DNA from 2 places in the Amycolatopsis sp. cmx-4-61 genome. Region 2 is predicted to be linked to the other one. Evidence: riboswitches for the same ligand, from Rfam matches in the RefSeq annotation. Region 2 holds a riboswitch; the other holds the start of a gene.
The links. A riboswitch is a leader RNA that binds a small molecule or an ion and turns the genes downstream of it on or off. The one in region 2 is predicted to bind thiamine pyrophosphate.
Positions count from the first base shown of each region.

Region 1: linked by a shared signal. The riboswitch ahead of ACLJOU_RS32050 (thiamine ABC transporter substrate binding subunit) and the one ahead of thiC (phosphomethylpyrimidine synthase ThiC) in region 2 are both predicted to bind thiamine pyrophosphate.

Region 1 covers NZ_JAEBEI010000014.1:86,663-95,113, forward strand. Annotated here, with positions in the region: gene ACLJOU_RS32030 (ABC transporter ATP-binding protein) at 1-372, shown strand, start outside; gene ACLJOU_RS32035 (ABC transporter permease) at 369-1,244, shown strand; gene ACLJOU_RS32040 (ABC transporter ATP-binding protein) at 1,263-2,270, opposite strand; gene ACLJOU_RS32045 (ABC transporter permease) at 2,270-3,835, opposite strand; gene ACLJOU_RS32050 (thiamine ABC transporter substrate binding subunit) at 3,963-5,012, opposite strand; TPP riboswitch at 5,035-5,143, opposite strand; gene ACLJOU_RS32055 (4a-hydroxytetrahydrobiopterin dehydratase) at 5,176-5,460, shown strand; gene ACLJOU_RS32060 (hypothetical protein) at 5,824-6,552, opposite strand; gene ychF (redox-regulated ATPase YchF) at 6,685-7,767, opposite strand; gene ACLJOU_RS32070 (DNA-3-methyladenine glycosylase 2 family protein) at 7,858-8,451, shown strand, end outside.
Region 2 covers NZ_JAEBEI010000001.1:1,361,180-1,369,630, reverse strand. Annotated here, with positions in the region: gene ACLJOU_RS06750 (LytR C-terminal domain-containing protein) at 1-478, opposite strand, end outside; gene ACLJOU_RS06745 (DUF3263 domain-containing protein) at 475-783, opposite strand; gene ACLJOU_RS06740 (peptide deformylase) at 939-1,517, shown strand; gene ACLJOU_RS06735 (glycoside hydrolase family 15 protein) at 1,624-3,789, opposite strand; gene ACLJOU_RS06730 (S1C family serine protease) at 3,991-4,902, shown strand; TPP riboswitch at 4,950-5,071, shown strand; gene thiC (phosphomethylpyrimidine synthase ThiC) at 5,065-6,714, shown strand; gene thiD (bifunctional hydroxymethylpyrimidine kinase/phosphomethylpyrimidine kinase) at 6,711-7,514, shown strand; gene ACLJOU_RS06715 (winged helix-turn-helix transcriptional regulator) at 7,511-7,906, opposite strand; gene ACLJOU_RS06710 (NADP-dependent oxidoreductase) at 7,998-8,451, shown strand, end outside.

The sequences.
Region 1 (8,451 bases), on a different contig from region 2:
CTGCACGCCGACGGCGTCACCGTGCTGGTGTCGTCGCACCTGCTGGCCGAGGTCGAGGCGACCTGCACGCACGTGGCCGTGCTGCAGTCGGGGAACGTCGTCGCCCAGGGCGAGCTGGCGGAGCTGCTGGAGTCCGGGAACGCGGCCCTGCTGGTCCGCACGCCGGACGCCGAACAGGCGGTGGAAGTGCTGCGGGAGCACCGGATCGGCGCCCGGCTGACGCCGGACGGCGTCCGGGCCGACCTCACCGCGGCCGAAGCGCCGCGGGTGCTGCAGGTCCTGGTGGGCGCGGGGGTCGCGGTCCACGAGGCGACGCGGGCCCGCACCGGGCTGGAAGACCTGTTCGCGCGGTTGACCGAGGGGGCGGAATGACGACGGCGGTTCTCGACGCACCGGCGGTCCGCACGGGCCACGACACGGTGCCGTTGCCGCGGCTGCTGGCCGCGGAGCTGCGCTGGATCTTCCGGCGGCCGCGCACGCTGGCCGTGCTGGGGTTGCTGGCACTGATCCCGATCGTGATCGGCATCGGCCTCACGTTGGTGAGCGGGCCGCCCGACGCGGGCGGACCGAACCCCGACGGCGCGTTGCTGGCGTCCGCGGTCAACAACGCGTTCGTCCTGCCGATCGCGGCGATCGTGATGTCACTGGCGTTGCTGCTGCCGTTGGCGTCGGCGATGGCGGGGGCGGACGCTATCGCGGGCGAGACGTCCCACGGAACGCTGCGCGGCTGGCTGATCGCCCCGGTCGGCCGGGGCCGGCTGCTGGCGGTCAAGGCGTTCGGCGTAGCCACGGTGTCGGTGGTGTCGGTGCTGGCGATGTGCGTCACCGGCGTGGTGACGGGGCTGATCATCAACGGCACGGATTCGCTGTTCACGCTGTCGGGCACGACGCTGTCACTCGGCGGCGCGCTGGTGCGGATCCTGCTGGTGGCCGGCTGGGTGGTGCTCCAGCTGTGGGCGGTCGGCGCGGTCGCGCTGGCGATCTCCAGCTGGACCGAGCACCCGATGCTGGTGGTGGCGTCCGTGCTGGCCGCGGACATCGTGTTCACCATCCTCGGGTTCCTGAGCTCGCTGGACTGGCTGCACCCGTTCCTGCTGACGCAGAACTGGTCGCTGGCCCCGGCGGAGGTCCTGCAGGACCCGATGGGCACGCAGATGCTGGGCGAGGGCGCCCTGCGAGCGGTCTGCTACATCGTGATCGGGCTGTCGCTGGCCTACGCCCGCCTTTCGACCCGCGACGGCTGAGGTTCCTTCCGGACGGCGTCAACCGATCAGCGCGACGCCGTCCGGGTCGAGCTGCAGCTTCACCGCGTCACCCGCGCGCAGGTCCGACGCCGCCGGGGCTACTGCGTCCACAGTGGATTCCGCTAGTTTCACCACCAGCCGCACGTGTTCCCGCCGGTGTACCGCGGCCACCACCTCACCGTCCATTCCGGACGCTGCCACTCGCAGGGCGTGCGGCCGCAGGCCCAGCCGCACCGGGCCGTCGGCGACGTCCGGCAGCGCGACGTCACCGAAGGCCGTGCGCACCACTCCGCCCGCCGCCACGCCGTCGGCGAACGTCGTCACCCCCAGGAACCGGGCCACGCCGTCGTCCGCGGGGTTGCGCCACACGCGCCGGACCGCGCCCTCCTGGCGGACCTCCCCGGCGTCCAGCACCGCCACTCGGTCCGCCAGCGTGAACGCCTCCTCCTGGTCGTGCGTCACCAGCAGCGCCGTGATCTTGCTGCGGCGCAACAGATCCGCCAGGTCGATCGCCAGCTGTTCGCGCAACCCGGCGTCCAATCCGGACAGTGGCTCGTCCAGCAGGAGCAGCCGCGGCTTCGGCGCCAGCGCCCGGGCCAGCGCGACCCGCTGCGCCTGGCCGCCGGACAGCTCCGTCACCCGGCGTCGCTCGAAGCCGGACAGGCCCACCAGCTCCAGCAGCTCGGCCACCCGCGGTGCCCACTGCACGCGGGGCACGCCGTGCATCCGGAGGCCGAACGCGATGTTCGCGGCGACGTCGCGGTGGGTGAACAGCTGGCCGTCCTGGAAGACCAGGCCGAAGCCGCGCCGGTGGACCGGGACCGCGCCGAGGTCCTCGCCGTCCCAGCTCACCGAGCCGCGGGCCGACGGCTCGAGCCCGGTGATCGCGCGCAGCAGCGTCGACTTGCCCGAGCCGGACGGACCGAGCAGGGCCAGTACCTCGCCGTCGGCGATGTCCAGCCGGGCGTCGCGGACGGCCGCGAACGATCCGTAGTGGACAGTCAGGTCCCGCACCGACAGCGCCATCAGAACTCTCCCACCCCGCCGCGGCCGAGCCGGTCGATCAGCGCGACCGCCAGCACCGTCACGAGCATCAGCAACGCGCACGCCGCGTACGCCATCTGGTTGTTCAGCTCCCCCGGGCGCGCCATCAGCGACGCGATCGCGACCGGCAGCGTCGGCGCCGTCGGCCGGGCGAGGAAGCTCGTCGCACCGAACTCGCCGAGCGCCACGACGAACCCGAACCCCGCCGCCGCGACCAGCGGCCGCAGCGTCAGCGGCAGGTCGATCTCACGCCACACCCGCAGCGGGCTCGCGCCGAGCGTCGACGCGGCCTGCCGCAGCCGGACGTCGACCGAGCGCAGCACCGGCAGCACCATCCGCACGACCAGCGGGATGATCACCAGCGCCTGGGCCAGCGGGACCAGGTAGGGCGACGTCCGGAGGTCACCGGGCAGCGCGTCGAGCGTCACCAGGTAGCCGAACCCGACGGTGACCGCCGACACCCCGAGCGGCAGCATCAGGACGGCGTCCATCGTCTCGCCGAGGCCCCGCGCGGCTCTCGCGGGCGAGCGGCGCAGCGCCACCAGGACGACGGACGCCAGCACGCCGACGACCATCGCGAGCAGCGTCGCGTCGACGGCCACCTTCAGCGAGTTCAGCGCGGCGTCCCAGCCCGACACCTGGAGCGCGCCCTTCTCGCCGGTGCTCGTCAGCGCCCGGTACCCGGCGAGACTCCAGCCGTCCTCAGTGGACACCGATTCGGCGAGGAGCGCGACGATCGGCGTCACCAGCAACGCGAGCACGACGCCCGCGAGGCCGACGGCCCACCATTCGCCGCCACGCGGGCGGTGCGCCTGCCCGGACCCGATCCGGGCGCCGTCCCGGCGCCGCCGCGCCAGCCCGCCGAGGACCAGCGCGGCGACCACGGCGGCGAACTGGATCAGCGAAAGCGCCGCCGCCCCCGAAAGGTCAAGGAGGTCGACCGTGCGCAGGTAGATCTCGGTTTCCAGAGTCCGGTAGCGGGCGCCGCCGAGGATCAGGACGACCCCGAAACTGGTCGCGCAGAAGAGGAACACGACGGCCGCCGCCGACGCGATCGCCGGGGCGAGCGCGGGCAGCGTCACCGCCCGGAAGGCCCGCCACGGCGAGGCGCCGAGCGCGCGGGCGGCGTCGGCCGTCCGCGGGTCCAGCCGCGCCCACAGCCCGGCGACGGTCCGCGCGACGACGGCGACGTTGAAGAAGGCGTTGGCCAGCACGATCGGCAGCACGCCGCCGTCCGGCCAGAGCGCCCGGAACGCCAGCCCGACCACCACGGTCGGCAGCACGAACGGCACCAGCACCAACGTCCGGGCCAGGCCGACGCCGGGCAGCCGCACCCGCGCCAGCAGGAACGCCACCGGCAGGCCGGCCAGCACCGCGACCACCGTCGACGCGGCCGCGCTCCCGACGGTGAACCCGGCCAGCTGCCAAGTCCGCGCGTCGCCGAGGACGACGTCGAGGCCGCCGGCGGCGAACCCGCGGCCGATGATCGCCAGGACCGGCCAGGCGAAGAAGACCACCAGGAAACCGATCGGCGCGAGCCCGAGCAGCGCCAGCCCGAGCCCGCGGGCGGTCCGCGGCGGGGCCGTGGCCCGCCGGGCGGACGTCACGGTCACCGCCCGAGCTTTCGGGGGCTCCGGGTGGCGGAGCCCCCGGCCCGAGGCGGCGCCTCGGGTGTCACTGCACGAGCGTGCGCCATTCGCCGATCCACTTCTCGCGTCCCGCCTGCACCTGGTCCGCGGGCAGCGTCTCGGGCTTCTGCGGCAGCGGCGCGACCTGCGCCCAGCCCGGCGGCAGGTCGACGCCCTGGCGCGCCGGGTAGACGTACATGTTGGCCGCGACCGTCGCCTGGAACTGCTGGGAGAGCAGGAAGTCGACGACCTTGCGTGCGTTCTCGACCTGCTTGCCGTTCGCCAGCACGCCGGCGTACTCGACCTGCCGGTAGCAGGTGTCGAGCAGCGCCTTCGTGCGCGGCTTGCCGTCGTCGCCGACCTCGGCGGCCGGCGAAGACGCGTACGAGACGACGATCGGCCGCGGCCCCTTGCCGGACGAGCCGGAGAACTGCTTGGTGTAGGCCTCTTCCCAGCCGCTGACCACCTTGACGCCGTTGGCCTTCAGCTTCGTCCAGTAGTCCTTCCAGCCGGCGTCGCCGTACTTGGCGATGGTGCCGAGGAGGAAGGCCAGCCCGGGTGAGGCCGTCGCCGGGTCCTCGGCGACCAGCAGGTCCTTGTACTTCGGGTCGGCCAGGTCGTCGTAGGTCGAGGGCGCCGGGATCCCCTTGGCGGTGAAGTAGTTCGTGTCGACGTTGACGCAGACGTCGCCGACATCGACCGCGGAGAGCCGGTGCTCGGGGTCGACGGCGTAGCGCTGGGGCCCGCGGTCGGCCTCGGGGCTCGTGTACGGATCGAAGACGCCCTCGCCGAGCGCGCGGGAGGCGAAGGTGGAGTCGACGCCGTACGCGACGTCGCCGATCGGGTTGGCCTTGGTCAGCACGAGCTTGTTGGTCAGCGATCCGGCGTCGCCCTGCTTGAGCACGGAGATCTTGATGCCCGACTGCTTCTGGAAGGCGTCGAGCACCTCCTGCGGGGCCAGGAAGGAGTCGTGCGTCACGAGGGTGACGGTGGGCGTCTGCTGCGTGCCACCGTCACCGCTCGACAGCGAGCACGCCGAAGCGACGGCGCTGACGGCGGCGATGGCCGTCGCGGCGCGAACAGCCCTGCGTTTCATCTACCCTCCTGCACTTCGCCGGACGAGGAGGGGGAAGCCCTCCCTTCGCCGGCATGATCCGTCTCAGGTGCGAACGGTCGCGGATACCCGCCTCTCAGCCCGGCACCGGCCGGACTCCCGTGGCAACCGTGCAGCGTAGCCGAGGACGGACGACCATGGAGACATGACGGAAATCTTGAGCGACGCCGAGGCCGACGGACGGCTGGGCCCGGGCTGGACGCGGTCCGGCGCGGTGATCTCCCGCGAGGTGGAACTGGGGAGCTTCCCCCAGGCGATCGAGGCGGTGGACCGGGTGGCGGTGCTCGCCGAAGCCGCCGACCACCACCCGGACATCGACATCCGCTGGCGCACCGTGACGTTCCGGCTCTCGACGCATTCGGCGGGCGGCCTGACGGCGAAGGACTTCGACCTGGCTTCGCAGATCGACTCGGTGCTCGCCGCCCTGTGACCTCGGTAACTCTCAGTGCACTTTCCCGGGTCTGCGACGTCTCTCGGTTACCGGAACCTTCGGGAGGGAGACGAGATGACTCAGGCAATCGTGGTCGGTACGACGGCGTTCGCGACGATGGTCGCGGCGGCGGGCGGAGTGCTCTGGTTCACCGCCCGCCACCGCCGTCACCTGGACGGCTGAGAGTTCGATCACAGCTGTTAACACGGGCCATGATCGGCGCGCTGATCCGAGCGGAAGCATCGGTCCGGCCCGTAGGGATTGCCCCATGAACAGCACTCTGACCGCCGCCCAGCGCGCCTGGATCAACGCCCTCGCCCCCGCGGTGGTGCTGATCGCGATCGCCCTGCTGGGCCTGCTCGGCTAGTCGCTACCCCGCTGGTCCGGCGTCTCGGGTGCGGCGATGCCCGGCACGCCCGCACCCGCCGCCGGCTGCGGGGCGCGTTGGTGGAAGCGGGCGTGCTCGATCCACCCCTGCGGCAGCCACCCGCCGGTCACGAGCTGCGGGTGGCGGGGGTGGATCGCGAGCGCCCACGAGACGAACAGCAGTTCCGCCCAGTCCGACTGGAGCAGCCAGGAAATCGGGCCGTGCTCGCTGTTCCCGGTGAAGTGCACGGTTGCGGGCGCGACGACCGACATACCGGAAAGGTCGGTCCACGGCCAGCGCAGGATGCTCGGGGTGTGCATGTAGAAGCCGTACTGGCTCAAGTACACGTTCCCCTGCTCGATGGGGACCCAGCGCGGAACCGCCGCGGCGTGCGCGGCTCGGCGCGCCCGCGACTTGGCGATCGACCCGCCGACGAGCGACCCGGCGACGAGCCCCAGCCCCACCGCGCCGGTGCCGAAGACGAAGGGCGTGGTGACCTGCCAGCTGCCGTCCCCGAGCGCCCGGAAGTCGGAGAGCACGAACGGCCCGGTGGCCCAGAACTTCTCGTCGCCGCCGATCGTCGGCGGAAAGGGCGCCAGCACCTCGTGGACGTCTTGCGTGCTGTGCCCGCCGGCCAGCAGGGCGGCCAGGTAACAGGTGTACCGCAGCACTTCGTCGCGCTGCGTCCACGGCGGCACCGAGTTCGCTGCCGTTTTCTGCCCCATCGTGAAAACCCTCCAGCCACCGGACGACGCGGCGGCCGATCCTAATGGCCGAGGGGCCCGGTGGGGGCGGTTACCGAGCGGTCACCACCCGGCTCGCCCAATGGGGACGATCCGGGTGGACAGCGGAGGAGCTCAGACGTTGAAGCGGAACTCGACCACGTCGCCGTCGGCCATGACGTAGTCCTTGCCCTCCATGCGGACCTTGCCCGCCGCGCGGGCGGCCGCCATGGAGCCCGCCTCCATCAGGTCGTCGTACGAGACGATCTCCGCCTTGATGAAGCCGCGCTCGAAGTCCGTGTGGATCACACCCGCCGCCTGGGGGGCCGTGGCGCCCTGGGGGATCGTCCAGGCGCGGGACTCCTTCGGGCCCGCCGTCAGGTACGTCTGGAGGCCGAGCGTGTGGAACCCCGCGCGGGCCAGGGAGTACAGGCCCGGCTCCGGCTGGCCGACCGACTCGAGCAGTTCGCGCACCGACTCCTCGTCGTCCAGCTCCAGCAGCTCCGCCTCGACCTTCGCGTCGAGGAACACCGCGTCCGCCGGCGCGACCAGCTTGGTCAGCTCCGCGCGGCGGGCTTCGTCGGTGAGCACCGACTCGTCGGCGTTGAAGACGTACAGGAACGGCTTCGTCGTCAGCAGGCTCAGCTCGCGCAGCGCCTCGAAGTCGACTTCCTTCTGCGCCTGGAAGAGCGTGCGCCCGGCGTCGAGGATTTCCTTCGCCTTCTGGGCGTTGTCGAGCGCGGGCTTGTTCTCCTTCTTCGTCCGCGCTTCCTTCTCCAGCCGCGGCAGCGCCTTGTCGAGGGTCTGCAGGTCGGCGAGGATCAGCTCGGTGTTGATCGTCTCGATGTCGCTCGACGGGTCGATCCGGCCGTCGACGTGCACCACGTCGGGGTCGTCGAACACGCGGATGACCTGGCAGATCGCGTTGGCCTCACGGATGTTCGCCAGGAACTTGTTGCCCAGCCCGGCGCCCTCGGACGCGCCCTTCACGATGCCCGCGATGTCCACAAAGGACACCACGGCGGGGACCGTCTTCTCCGACTTGTACAGCTCGGCCAGCTTGTCCAGCCGGGGGTCCGGCAGCGGCACGACACCGACGTTCGGCTCGATCGTCGCGAACGGGTAGTTCGCGGCGAGCACGTCGTTGCGGGTCAGCGCGTTGAACAGGGTGGACTTGCCGACGTTGGGCAGGCCGACGATACCGAGGGTGAGGCTCACGACCCCGCAGTCTACGTGGCTCACCCGGCCGGGCCCCACGCACCCAACGCCGTGGCGGATTTCCGCCAGCGAGGCCGCTGAGCTGCTGACATGCTGGGATCCATGGTCACCGACACGCTCGCGCTCTGGCGCGACGCCGAACGCTGCTACCGCGTGGTCACCGCCCGCGACTCGCGCTTCGACGGCCAGTTCATCATGGCGGTCCGCACCACCGGGATCTACTGCCGCCCGTCGTGCCCGGCGTCGACGCCGAAGGTGCAGAACGTGCGCTTTTTCCCGACGTCGGCGGCCGCGCAGGCCAACGGCTTCCGCGCCTGCCGCCGCTGCCTGCCGGACGCCGTGCCCGGCTCGCCGGACTGGAACGTGCGCGCCGACCTGGCCGCGCGGGCGATGCGCCTGATCTCCGACGGGACCGTGGAACGCGAAGGCGTCCCGGGCCTCGCCCGGCGTCTCGGGTATTCGGAACGCCAGCTCGGCCGGGTGCTCACCGCCGAGCTGGGCGCGGGCCCGCTCGCGCTCGCCCGGGCCCACCGGGCGCACTCCGCGCGGCTGCTCATCGAGCTGTCCGAGCTGCCGCTGACGGACGTCGCCTTCGCGGCGGGCTTTTCCAGCGTGCGGCAGTTCAACGAGACGATCCGCGAAGTGTTCGCGACAACGCCTTCGCAGCTTCGCGCCTTCGCCGCT
Region 2 (8,451 bases):
AGTTGCCGACCTCGTTGACGTTCCAGCCGGCGCCGCGGAAGTCATCGGCCGCCCGGTCGGCCAGGCCCTTGATCGTCGAGTTGTTGAACACCCGGACGGTCACCCACTTGTTGGACGCCTGCTGGTCACCGCCCGGCTGACCGGGCTGCCCGGGTTGACCGGGCTGCCCCGGCTGACCGGGTTGCCCCGGGCCGGCCGACGTCGGCTGGCCGGGCGCCGGTGAGCTCGGCGACGGCGGCGCGGGCGAGGAAGCGCCCGTCGACGCCGAGGACGACGACGGCGCCGTCGAAGAACTGCCCGAAGACGGCGCCGAGGACGTCCCCGGCTGCGTCGACGTGCCGCTCGGCCCGGCTTCGTTCGATCCTTCGCCCCCGCCGAGCGCGGTGATCCCGCCGATCACGGCGGCGATGATCGCCACCCCGATCAACGCGACGCCGGCGGCCTTCATCGGCCGGGACATTCCGGAAAACACACTCATTTCAGCTCGATCCCCAGTCGCCGGGCGCCTCGCTTGCGCTGGCGGGCGGCGCGGGTCTTGCGCAGCCGCTTCACCAGCATCGGGTCGGCTTCGATCGCCTCCGGCTTCTCCAGCAGCTTGTTGAGCAGCTGGTAGTAGCGCGTCGCAGACAAGTCGAAGCGTTCGCGGATGGCGTTCTCCTTCGCCCCGGCGTGCCGCCACCACTGGCGCTCGAAGGCGAGGATCTCGACCTCGCGTTCGGTCAGGCCGGGCACGGGCTTCGGCGGCGACGGCTGCGGCTCAGCCATCGACTCCGCGGCGTCCATCCGAGTCCCTCTCAATCGGGCGTCATGGCGAATCAGACCTAGCTCTTCCGCGGGCGCCATTCAACCACGGAAGCCACCGCCGACGTGGGCATCGACGTCGGCGCGTCACGGTCTGATGCAGGTCTACCAGAGGGGTCCGACTAAACTGGCTCGCCGTGACCATCCACCCCATCGTTATCGCCGGCGAGCCCGTGCTGCACCAGCCGACTCGGGAGATCACCGAGTACGACGAGAAGCTGCGCACGCTCGTGGACGACATGTTCGAGACGATGTACGCCGCCGAGGGCGTCGGCCTCGCGGCCAACCAGATCGGCCTCGACCTGCGCGTGTTCGTCTACGACTGCCCGGACGACGAGGGCGTGCGGCACAAGGGCGTCGTCGTCAATCCGAAGCTCGAGACGTCGGAGATCCCGGAGACCATGCCGGACCCGGACGACGACTGGGAGGGCTGCCTCTCGGCGCCCGGCGAGTCGTACCCGACGGGCCGGGCCAAGTGGGCGAAGGTGACCGGCTTCGACGTCGACGGCACCCCGATCGAGGTCGAGGGCACCGGCTACTTCGCGCGCTGCCTGCAGCACGAGACCGATCACCTGGACGGGTACATCTACCTGGACCGCCTGGTCGGCCGGCACGCGCGCGCGGCGAAGAAGATGTTGAAGCACAACAAGTGGGGCGTCCCGGGCAACTCGTGGCTCCCGCCGAAGACCCCCGAGGACGACGGCGCCGTCATCTGACCGCCCGTCCCCAAGCGCCCCAAGGCGGCCTTGGTTGCGTCTCACGCACCCAAGGCGGCCTTCGGTGCGTCTGACGCACCGAAGGCCACATTGGGGCGCTTGGGACTCAGCAGCCGAGGAAGTGGCAGCGGACCACCTTCGGCGTCTCCAGGACCGAGCCCGCCTGGACGTCCCAGGCGAGGCGGACGTACTGGGCGTGCGTCCAGGCCAGCGGGGTCGCCGACGTGTTCGGCGTGCCGGCCGGGAAGCCGGTCTGGCCCGACGGCGGGTTCTCGTCCCACACCTGCTCCGGCATGGTCTCCGCCGAGCTGCTCACCCGGCCGAGGTCACGCAGCCGCCGTGCGGCCGACGCCGGATCGCCGAGCGTCAGCTCGTACTCCCCGCGCTCGCCGGCGAGCAGCGGCCACAGCCGGCCGAACGTCGTGCGGCTCTCCGCCGGGAACGTGTAGTCCCACGGCGAGCCGTCGGCCTGCTCGCCGTAGCCGTCCTTGGTGTAGCGGTGCCAGAACTGGCCGGTCGGCGTGGTGAACGCGATGTCGGAGTCGGTCACCCGGATGCTGTTGCGGATCACCGGGTCGTCGGCGCGGTAGACGCCGAGCCGGACCAGGTCGAGGAAGCCCGCGTCGGTGACCGCGCGCTGGTCCATCGTCACGCTCGAGTTGCCGAGGTTGTACGTCGTCCCGTTGTTCGCGTTCGCGTCCTTGGTCAGCCGGACGAAGTACGGGTCCTTCGACAGCGGCCCGTTCGTGGTGATCGTCTGCTTGGGCAGGTCGGCCTTCATCTTGTCGGCCGCGGCGAGGTACCGGGCCGCGTCGGCCGGGGCGCCGTTGTGCGTGGCGATGTCCGCGGCGCAGACGAGCCCGGCGATCACCGAGGCGATGGTCGACGGGGACCAGCCGTCCTGCTCCTCCCAGCGCTCCTGCTGGGTGTACGGCGACGGCTGCCCGTTCGGCCCGCGGTAACCCAGGATGAAGTCGGCGGCCTTCCGGACGCCGGGCCACAGGTCGGTGCGGCCGAGCTGCTGGGCCAGCACGATCGGGAACGCGGTCTCGTCGAGCTGGATCGACGTCCAGTACGGGACGCCGTCGACCCGGCTGTTCTGCGGCATGTGCCCGTCGGCCTGCTGCTGCGTGCCGAACATGTACGACACCGCCCGGTTCGCGGCCGCCTTGTCGCCGCCGGCGGCCAGGCCGGTCGCGATCTGGTAGAGATCACGCGGCCAGACGAGGTGGTAGGTGCCGGACGGCGACCACTCCGGGTCGTTGTTGCCGAACCGCCACGGCATGCTCGGCGACGCGATGAAGGCACCCGGGTGGTGCTTGTCCTCGCTCGCGGCGAGCGTCAGCATCGACGCCTTGTAGAGGTCGCGCTCGGCGTCGGTCTTCAGCGACGCCGGCGGCTTGCCGATCCCGCGCAGGTACTGGCGCCAGCCGCGGTCGTAGGCGCGCGTGATGTCGCGGACCCCGCGGCGCTGTGACGCCTGCGCGCTCTTCAGCGCGTCGGCGGCCTTCGCGCCCATGCCGAGGGCGAGGGTGACGTGCCGGTCGCGGAGACCGTCGGCGGTCGTCTGCCCGGTGAGCACGACGTTGCCCTTGGCGGCGGTGTCGTAGGAGGTCAGCTTGAAGGTCTTGGCGAGCTGCGTGTTCCCGTCGGACGCGCCCGCGTAGCCGACGCTCGTCTTCGCGAACGCGGGTTGCGCGGTGAGGGCGGCGGCGTTCGCGGCGTCCTGCGCGGTGACGGCGTCACCGGCGCGGGCGGCCGAGTCGTCGGAACCGTCGTTGGTGAGGTCCGGGTCGGCGACCGCGTAGAGCTGGTAGGGGCGCCCGGTGAGCGACTGGAAGTCGACGTCCACCAGCACGGTCGTGGCGGCCGGGTCGGTGACGTAGGTCTTGCGGATGCGCCAGCGGTGCTGGTCGTCGGTGATGGTCTGCTCGTAGGTGAGACTGTCGTCGTCGGTCCGCCGGACCTGCTGGGACTTCGCCGTGTGGTCCGCGACGGCGAAGCTGCGGCCGTCGGTGACGACGAAGTTCAGGGAGCGGACGCTGGGCGTCGACAGGTCCGGGTAGTAGACCTCGGACAGCTGGCCGCCCTGGAGGGTGAACCAGACGTTGCTCGACCGGTCGTGCGCGGTCCCGAAGCCGGTCTTGTTCGCGGGCAGCCAGCTGGGATGGCTCCCGGGCGCGCCGGGAGCCTCGCCCTGGGCCACCGCGGTCGCCGGGATCAGGCCGGTGACCAGCAGCCCGGCGAGGGCGCCGAAGATGAGTTTTCGCATATCAACCCCACAGAAGATCGCTTCTGCACCGTTACAGAAGCGACTTGGGAGTCTGCCGCCGATCCTTCACCGGCGCATGAGCCGATCCGGTGAACCACCGACCGTCACTGGTCCGGTGAACCGGTTCACGGACAGCGAACGGACTTCCCCCGTCGACCGGCGCACACTTGTAGTACCTGCAAAGCTGTAATCGAGGTACGCATGGACGACGCGATGGACGCCTACTCGCGCGCGGTGAGCACGGTCGCCCGGACCGTCACCCCGCACGTCGCCGGGGTGCAGCTCGCGCGCGGCAGCGGCTCAGCCGTCGTCTTCACCGACGACGGGCACCTGCTCACCAACGCCCACGTCGTCAGCGACCACCGGCGCGGGGTCGCCACTTTCGCCGACGGCAGCGAAGTTCCCTTCGACGTCGTCGGCGCCGATCCGCTGTCCGACCTCGCCGTGCTGCGGGCCCGGGGCGGGACGCCGGCGGCCGCCCAACTCGGGGACGCCGACCGGCTCGTCGTCGGGCAGCTCGTCGTCGCCGTCGGGAACCCGCTCGGCTTCTCCGGGACCGTCACCGCCGGGGTCGTCAGCGCGCTCGGGCGGGCGCTGCCGGTGCGGCAGGGGCGCACCACTCGCGTGATCGAGGACGTCATCCAGACCGACGCCGCGCTCAACCCCGGCAACTCCGGCGGCGCGCTCGCCGACTCCGCCGGCCGGGTCGTCGGCGTCAACACCGCCGTCGCCGGGATCGGCCTCGGGCTTGCCGTGCCGATCAACACGACGACGCGGCGGATCATCGACACACTCCTCGTCGAGGGCCGGGTGCGGCGCGCGTACCTCGGTGTCGTCGGCGTGCCCGCGCCGCTGCCGGACGACGTCGCCGGGCGCACCGGGCAGAGCGCCGGGCTGCGGGTGCACGAAGTCGTGTCCGGCGGTCCCGCGGACCGGGCCGGCCTGCGGGCCGGTGACCTCGTGCTGACTGTCGGGCGCACGCGTGTCTCGGACGCCCAGGGCATCCAGCGGCAGCTGTTCGCGGAAGTGATCGGCACCGCACTGCCGATCACCGTGCTGCGCAACGGAGCCATGGTCGACGTCTACGCCACCCCGGCCGAATTGGTCGGGTGAGGTGAGCGGACTTGAGTCTGCGGCTCCGGCGTGGCATGGTCGGGGTACAACACCAACGCGGGAGCTCGCGCCATGGCGGGCTGAGAGGGTGACTTGCGTTTCGCAGGCGTCACCGACCGCATGAACCTGACCGGGTAATGCCGGCGTAGGGAGTGAAAGTCGTTGACGACGCTGGAAAACTCTGCTGCCCAAAAGCAAGACCTCTCCGTCACGACCGGGCCGATCACCGGCTCGCGCAAGGTGTACCACCAGACCGAATCGGGGCTGCGGGTGCCCGCGCGCCGGATCGAGCTGTCCAACGGTGAACACTTCGACGTCTACGACACTTCGGGCCCGTACACCGATCCCGAAGCTTCGATCGACGTCCACAGTGGACTTCACCGGCTGCGCACCGGCTGGGCCGACGGGCGCGAGCACAACACCCAGCTCGGCTGGGCCAAACAGGGTGTCATCACGCGGGAAATGGAGTACGTCGCCGCACGTGAGCGGGTTTCTCCCGAGTTCGTGCGCGACGAGGTCGCCCGCGGCCGCGCGGTGATCCCGGCCAACCGCAAGCACCCGGAGTCCGAGCCGATGATCATCGGCAAGAACTTCCTCGTGAAGATCAACGCCAACATGGGCAACTCGGCCGTCTGGTCGTCGGTCGAGGAAGAGGTCGACAAGATGGTGTGGGCCACCCGCTGGGGTGCCGACACGATCATGGACCTCTCCACCGGCAAGCGGATCCACGAGACGCGGGAGTGGATCATTCGCAATTCGCCGGTGCCGGTCGGCACCGTGCCGATCTACCAGGCGCTCGAGAAGGTCAACGGGGAGCCGGAAAAGCTGTCGTGGGAGGTCTACCGCGACACGATCGTCGAGCAGTGCGAACAGGGCGTCGACTACGTCACCGTGCACGCCGGCGTGCTGCTGCGCTACATCCCGCTGACCGCCCGGCGCGTCACCGGCATCGTCAGCCGCGGCGGCTCGATCATGGCCGCGTGGTGCCTCGCGCACCACCAGGAGTCCTTTCTGTACACGCACTTCGAGGAACTCTGCGAGATCCTGCGGCAGTACGACGTCACGTTCTCCCTCGGCGATGGCCTGCGCCCGGGGTCCATTGCGGACGCCAACGACCGCGCCCAGTTCGCCGAGCTCGAAACCCTCGGCGAGCTGACGCACCTCGCGCGTTCGCACGACGTCCAGGTGATGATCGAGGGCCCGGGTCACGTGCCCATGCACAAGATCAAGGAGAACGTCGAGCTCGAGGAAAAGCTCTGCGGCGAGGCACCGTTCTACACCCTCGGTCCACTCGCGACGGACATCGCGCCGGCGTACGACCACATCACGTCGGCCATCGGCGCGGCGCAGATCGGCTGGTACGGCACGGCGATGCTGTGTTACGTGACGCCGAAGGAACACCTCGGGCTGCCGAACCGAGACGACGTCAAGACCGGGGTGATCACGTACAAGATCGCCGCGCACGCCGCGGACCTGGCCAAGGGGCACGAGTACGCGCAGGAGTGGGACGACGAGCTGTCGAAGGCGCGGTTCGAGTTCCGCTGGAACGACCAGTTCAACCTCTCGCTGGACCCGGACACCGCGCGCTCGTTCCACGACGAGACCCTGCCCGCCGAGCCGGCCAAGACCGCGCACTTCTGCTCGATGTGCGGCCCGAAGTTCTGCTCGATGCGGATCACTCAGGACGTCCGCAAGTACGCCGAGGAGCACGGCCTGTCCACTGTGGAAGCGATCGAGGCCGGCATGGCGTCGAAGTCGGCGGAGTTCACCGGGTCCGGCGGCCAGGTCTACCTGCCGGTGGTCCGGCCGTGACACCGAAGACCGCCCTCACCATCGCCGGGTCCGACTCCGGCGGTGGTGCGGGCATCCAGGCGGACCTGCGCACGTTCTTCGCGAACGGGGTCCACGGTTTGGTCGCCTTGACGGCGGTCACCGTGCAGAACTCCCTGGGCGTGCAGGGGTTCACCGAGATCCCGGCCGACGTGGTCACCGCGCAGATCAAGGCGGTGGCCTCGGACATGGGCGTCGACGCGGCGAAGACGGGGATGCTGGCCACGGCGGAGATCATCCGCGCGGTGGCGAAGACCCTGGACGAGCTCGAGTCCGGCTTCCCGCTGGTGGTCGACCCGGTGGCGGCGTCGATGACGGGCCACTCGCTGCTGCGCGAGGACGCCCTGGAGGCGATCCGCACGGAGCTGTTCCCGCGGGCGACGCTGATCACCCCGAACCTGGACGAGGTCCGCTTGCTGACCGGGGTTTCGGTGGTCGATTCCGCTTCCCAGCGAGCGGCGGCCGACGCGCTGCTGGAGTTCGGCTCGCGGTGGGTCCTGGTGAAGGGCGGCCACATGCAGGGCACGACCGAGTGCGTCGACCTGCTGACGGACGGCAGTTCCTACGTCGAGCTGACCGGTCCGAGGTACGCGACGGACAACACCCACGGCGGCGGCGACACCATGGCCTCGGCGATCACGGCGGCCCTGGCGAAGGGCGCCTCGGTCCCGGACGCCGTGGCGGCCGGGAAGAAGTTCATCGAGCGCTGCGTCGCGGAGGCTTACCCGCTGGGTGCTGGCGTGGGGCCGGTTTCGCCGTTCTGGGTGCTGGGCAAGAGCTAACGGACCGGCTGCAGCTCGCGGCCGTCGTACTGCTCGCGGGCCGTGCGGATGCGGTCGAAGTTCGCCTGCGACCACGTGCTCAGCGCGATCAGGTGCGCGCCCACCTCGGCGCCCATCTCCGTCAGCGCGTACTCCACCGTCGGCGGCGTGGTCGGGTACACCGTGCGCGTCACGAAGCCGTCGCGCTCCAGCTGGCGGAGGTTCTGGGTCAGCATCTTCTGGCTGATGCCGTCCACCGCGCGGCGCAGCTCGCCGAAGCGGTGCGGGCCGCGGGCCAGCGCGCCCAGGACCAGGGCCGTCCACTTGTTGGCCAGCAGGTCCAGCACGTCCCGGCACGGGCAGTTGCGCAGGTACACATCCCAGGGTCCGCCCTGGTCGCAGGTGGTATCCATCAGGTACCTACTTTACGGGAAAGTGCCTTCTGGCGAAAAGTGACGAACGACCCGAGGATGGAGGCGCCCCCCACGACGAAGGAGTGAAGCAATGCGCATCGTGACCCAGCAGGCCCTCGGTGGACCGGAGGTGCTCCGCGTGACCGAGGCACCGCGCCCCGACCCCGGGCCGACGGAGGTCCTGGTGCGGGTACACGCCGCCGGGATCAACCCGGTCGACTGGAAGGTCCGGCGTGGCGGCGGGTTCCTCGGCGAGCCGCCGTTCACCGTCGGCTGGGACGTCGCCGGCGTCGTCGAAGAGACCGGCTTCGGCGCGACCGGTGTCGAAAAGGGCGACGAAGTCCTCGGCATGCCGTGGTTCCCGCGCCCGGCCAACGCCTACGCCGAGTACGTCACCGCGCCCTCGCGCCAGTTCGTGCGCAAGCCCGCCGGGCTGTCGTTCGCCGAGGCCGCCGCGTTGCCGCTGGCCGGGCTGACCGCCTGGCAGGGCCTGGTCGACGTCGCGAACGTCCACGCGGGACAGCGGGTGTTCGTCGACGCCGCCG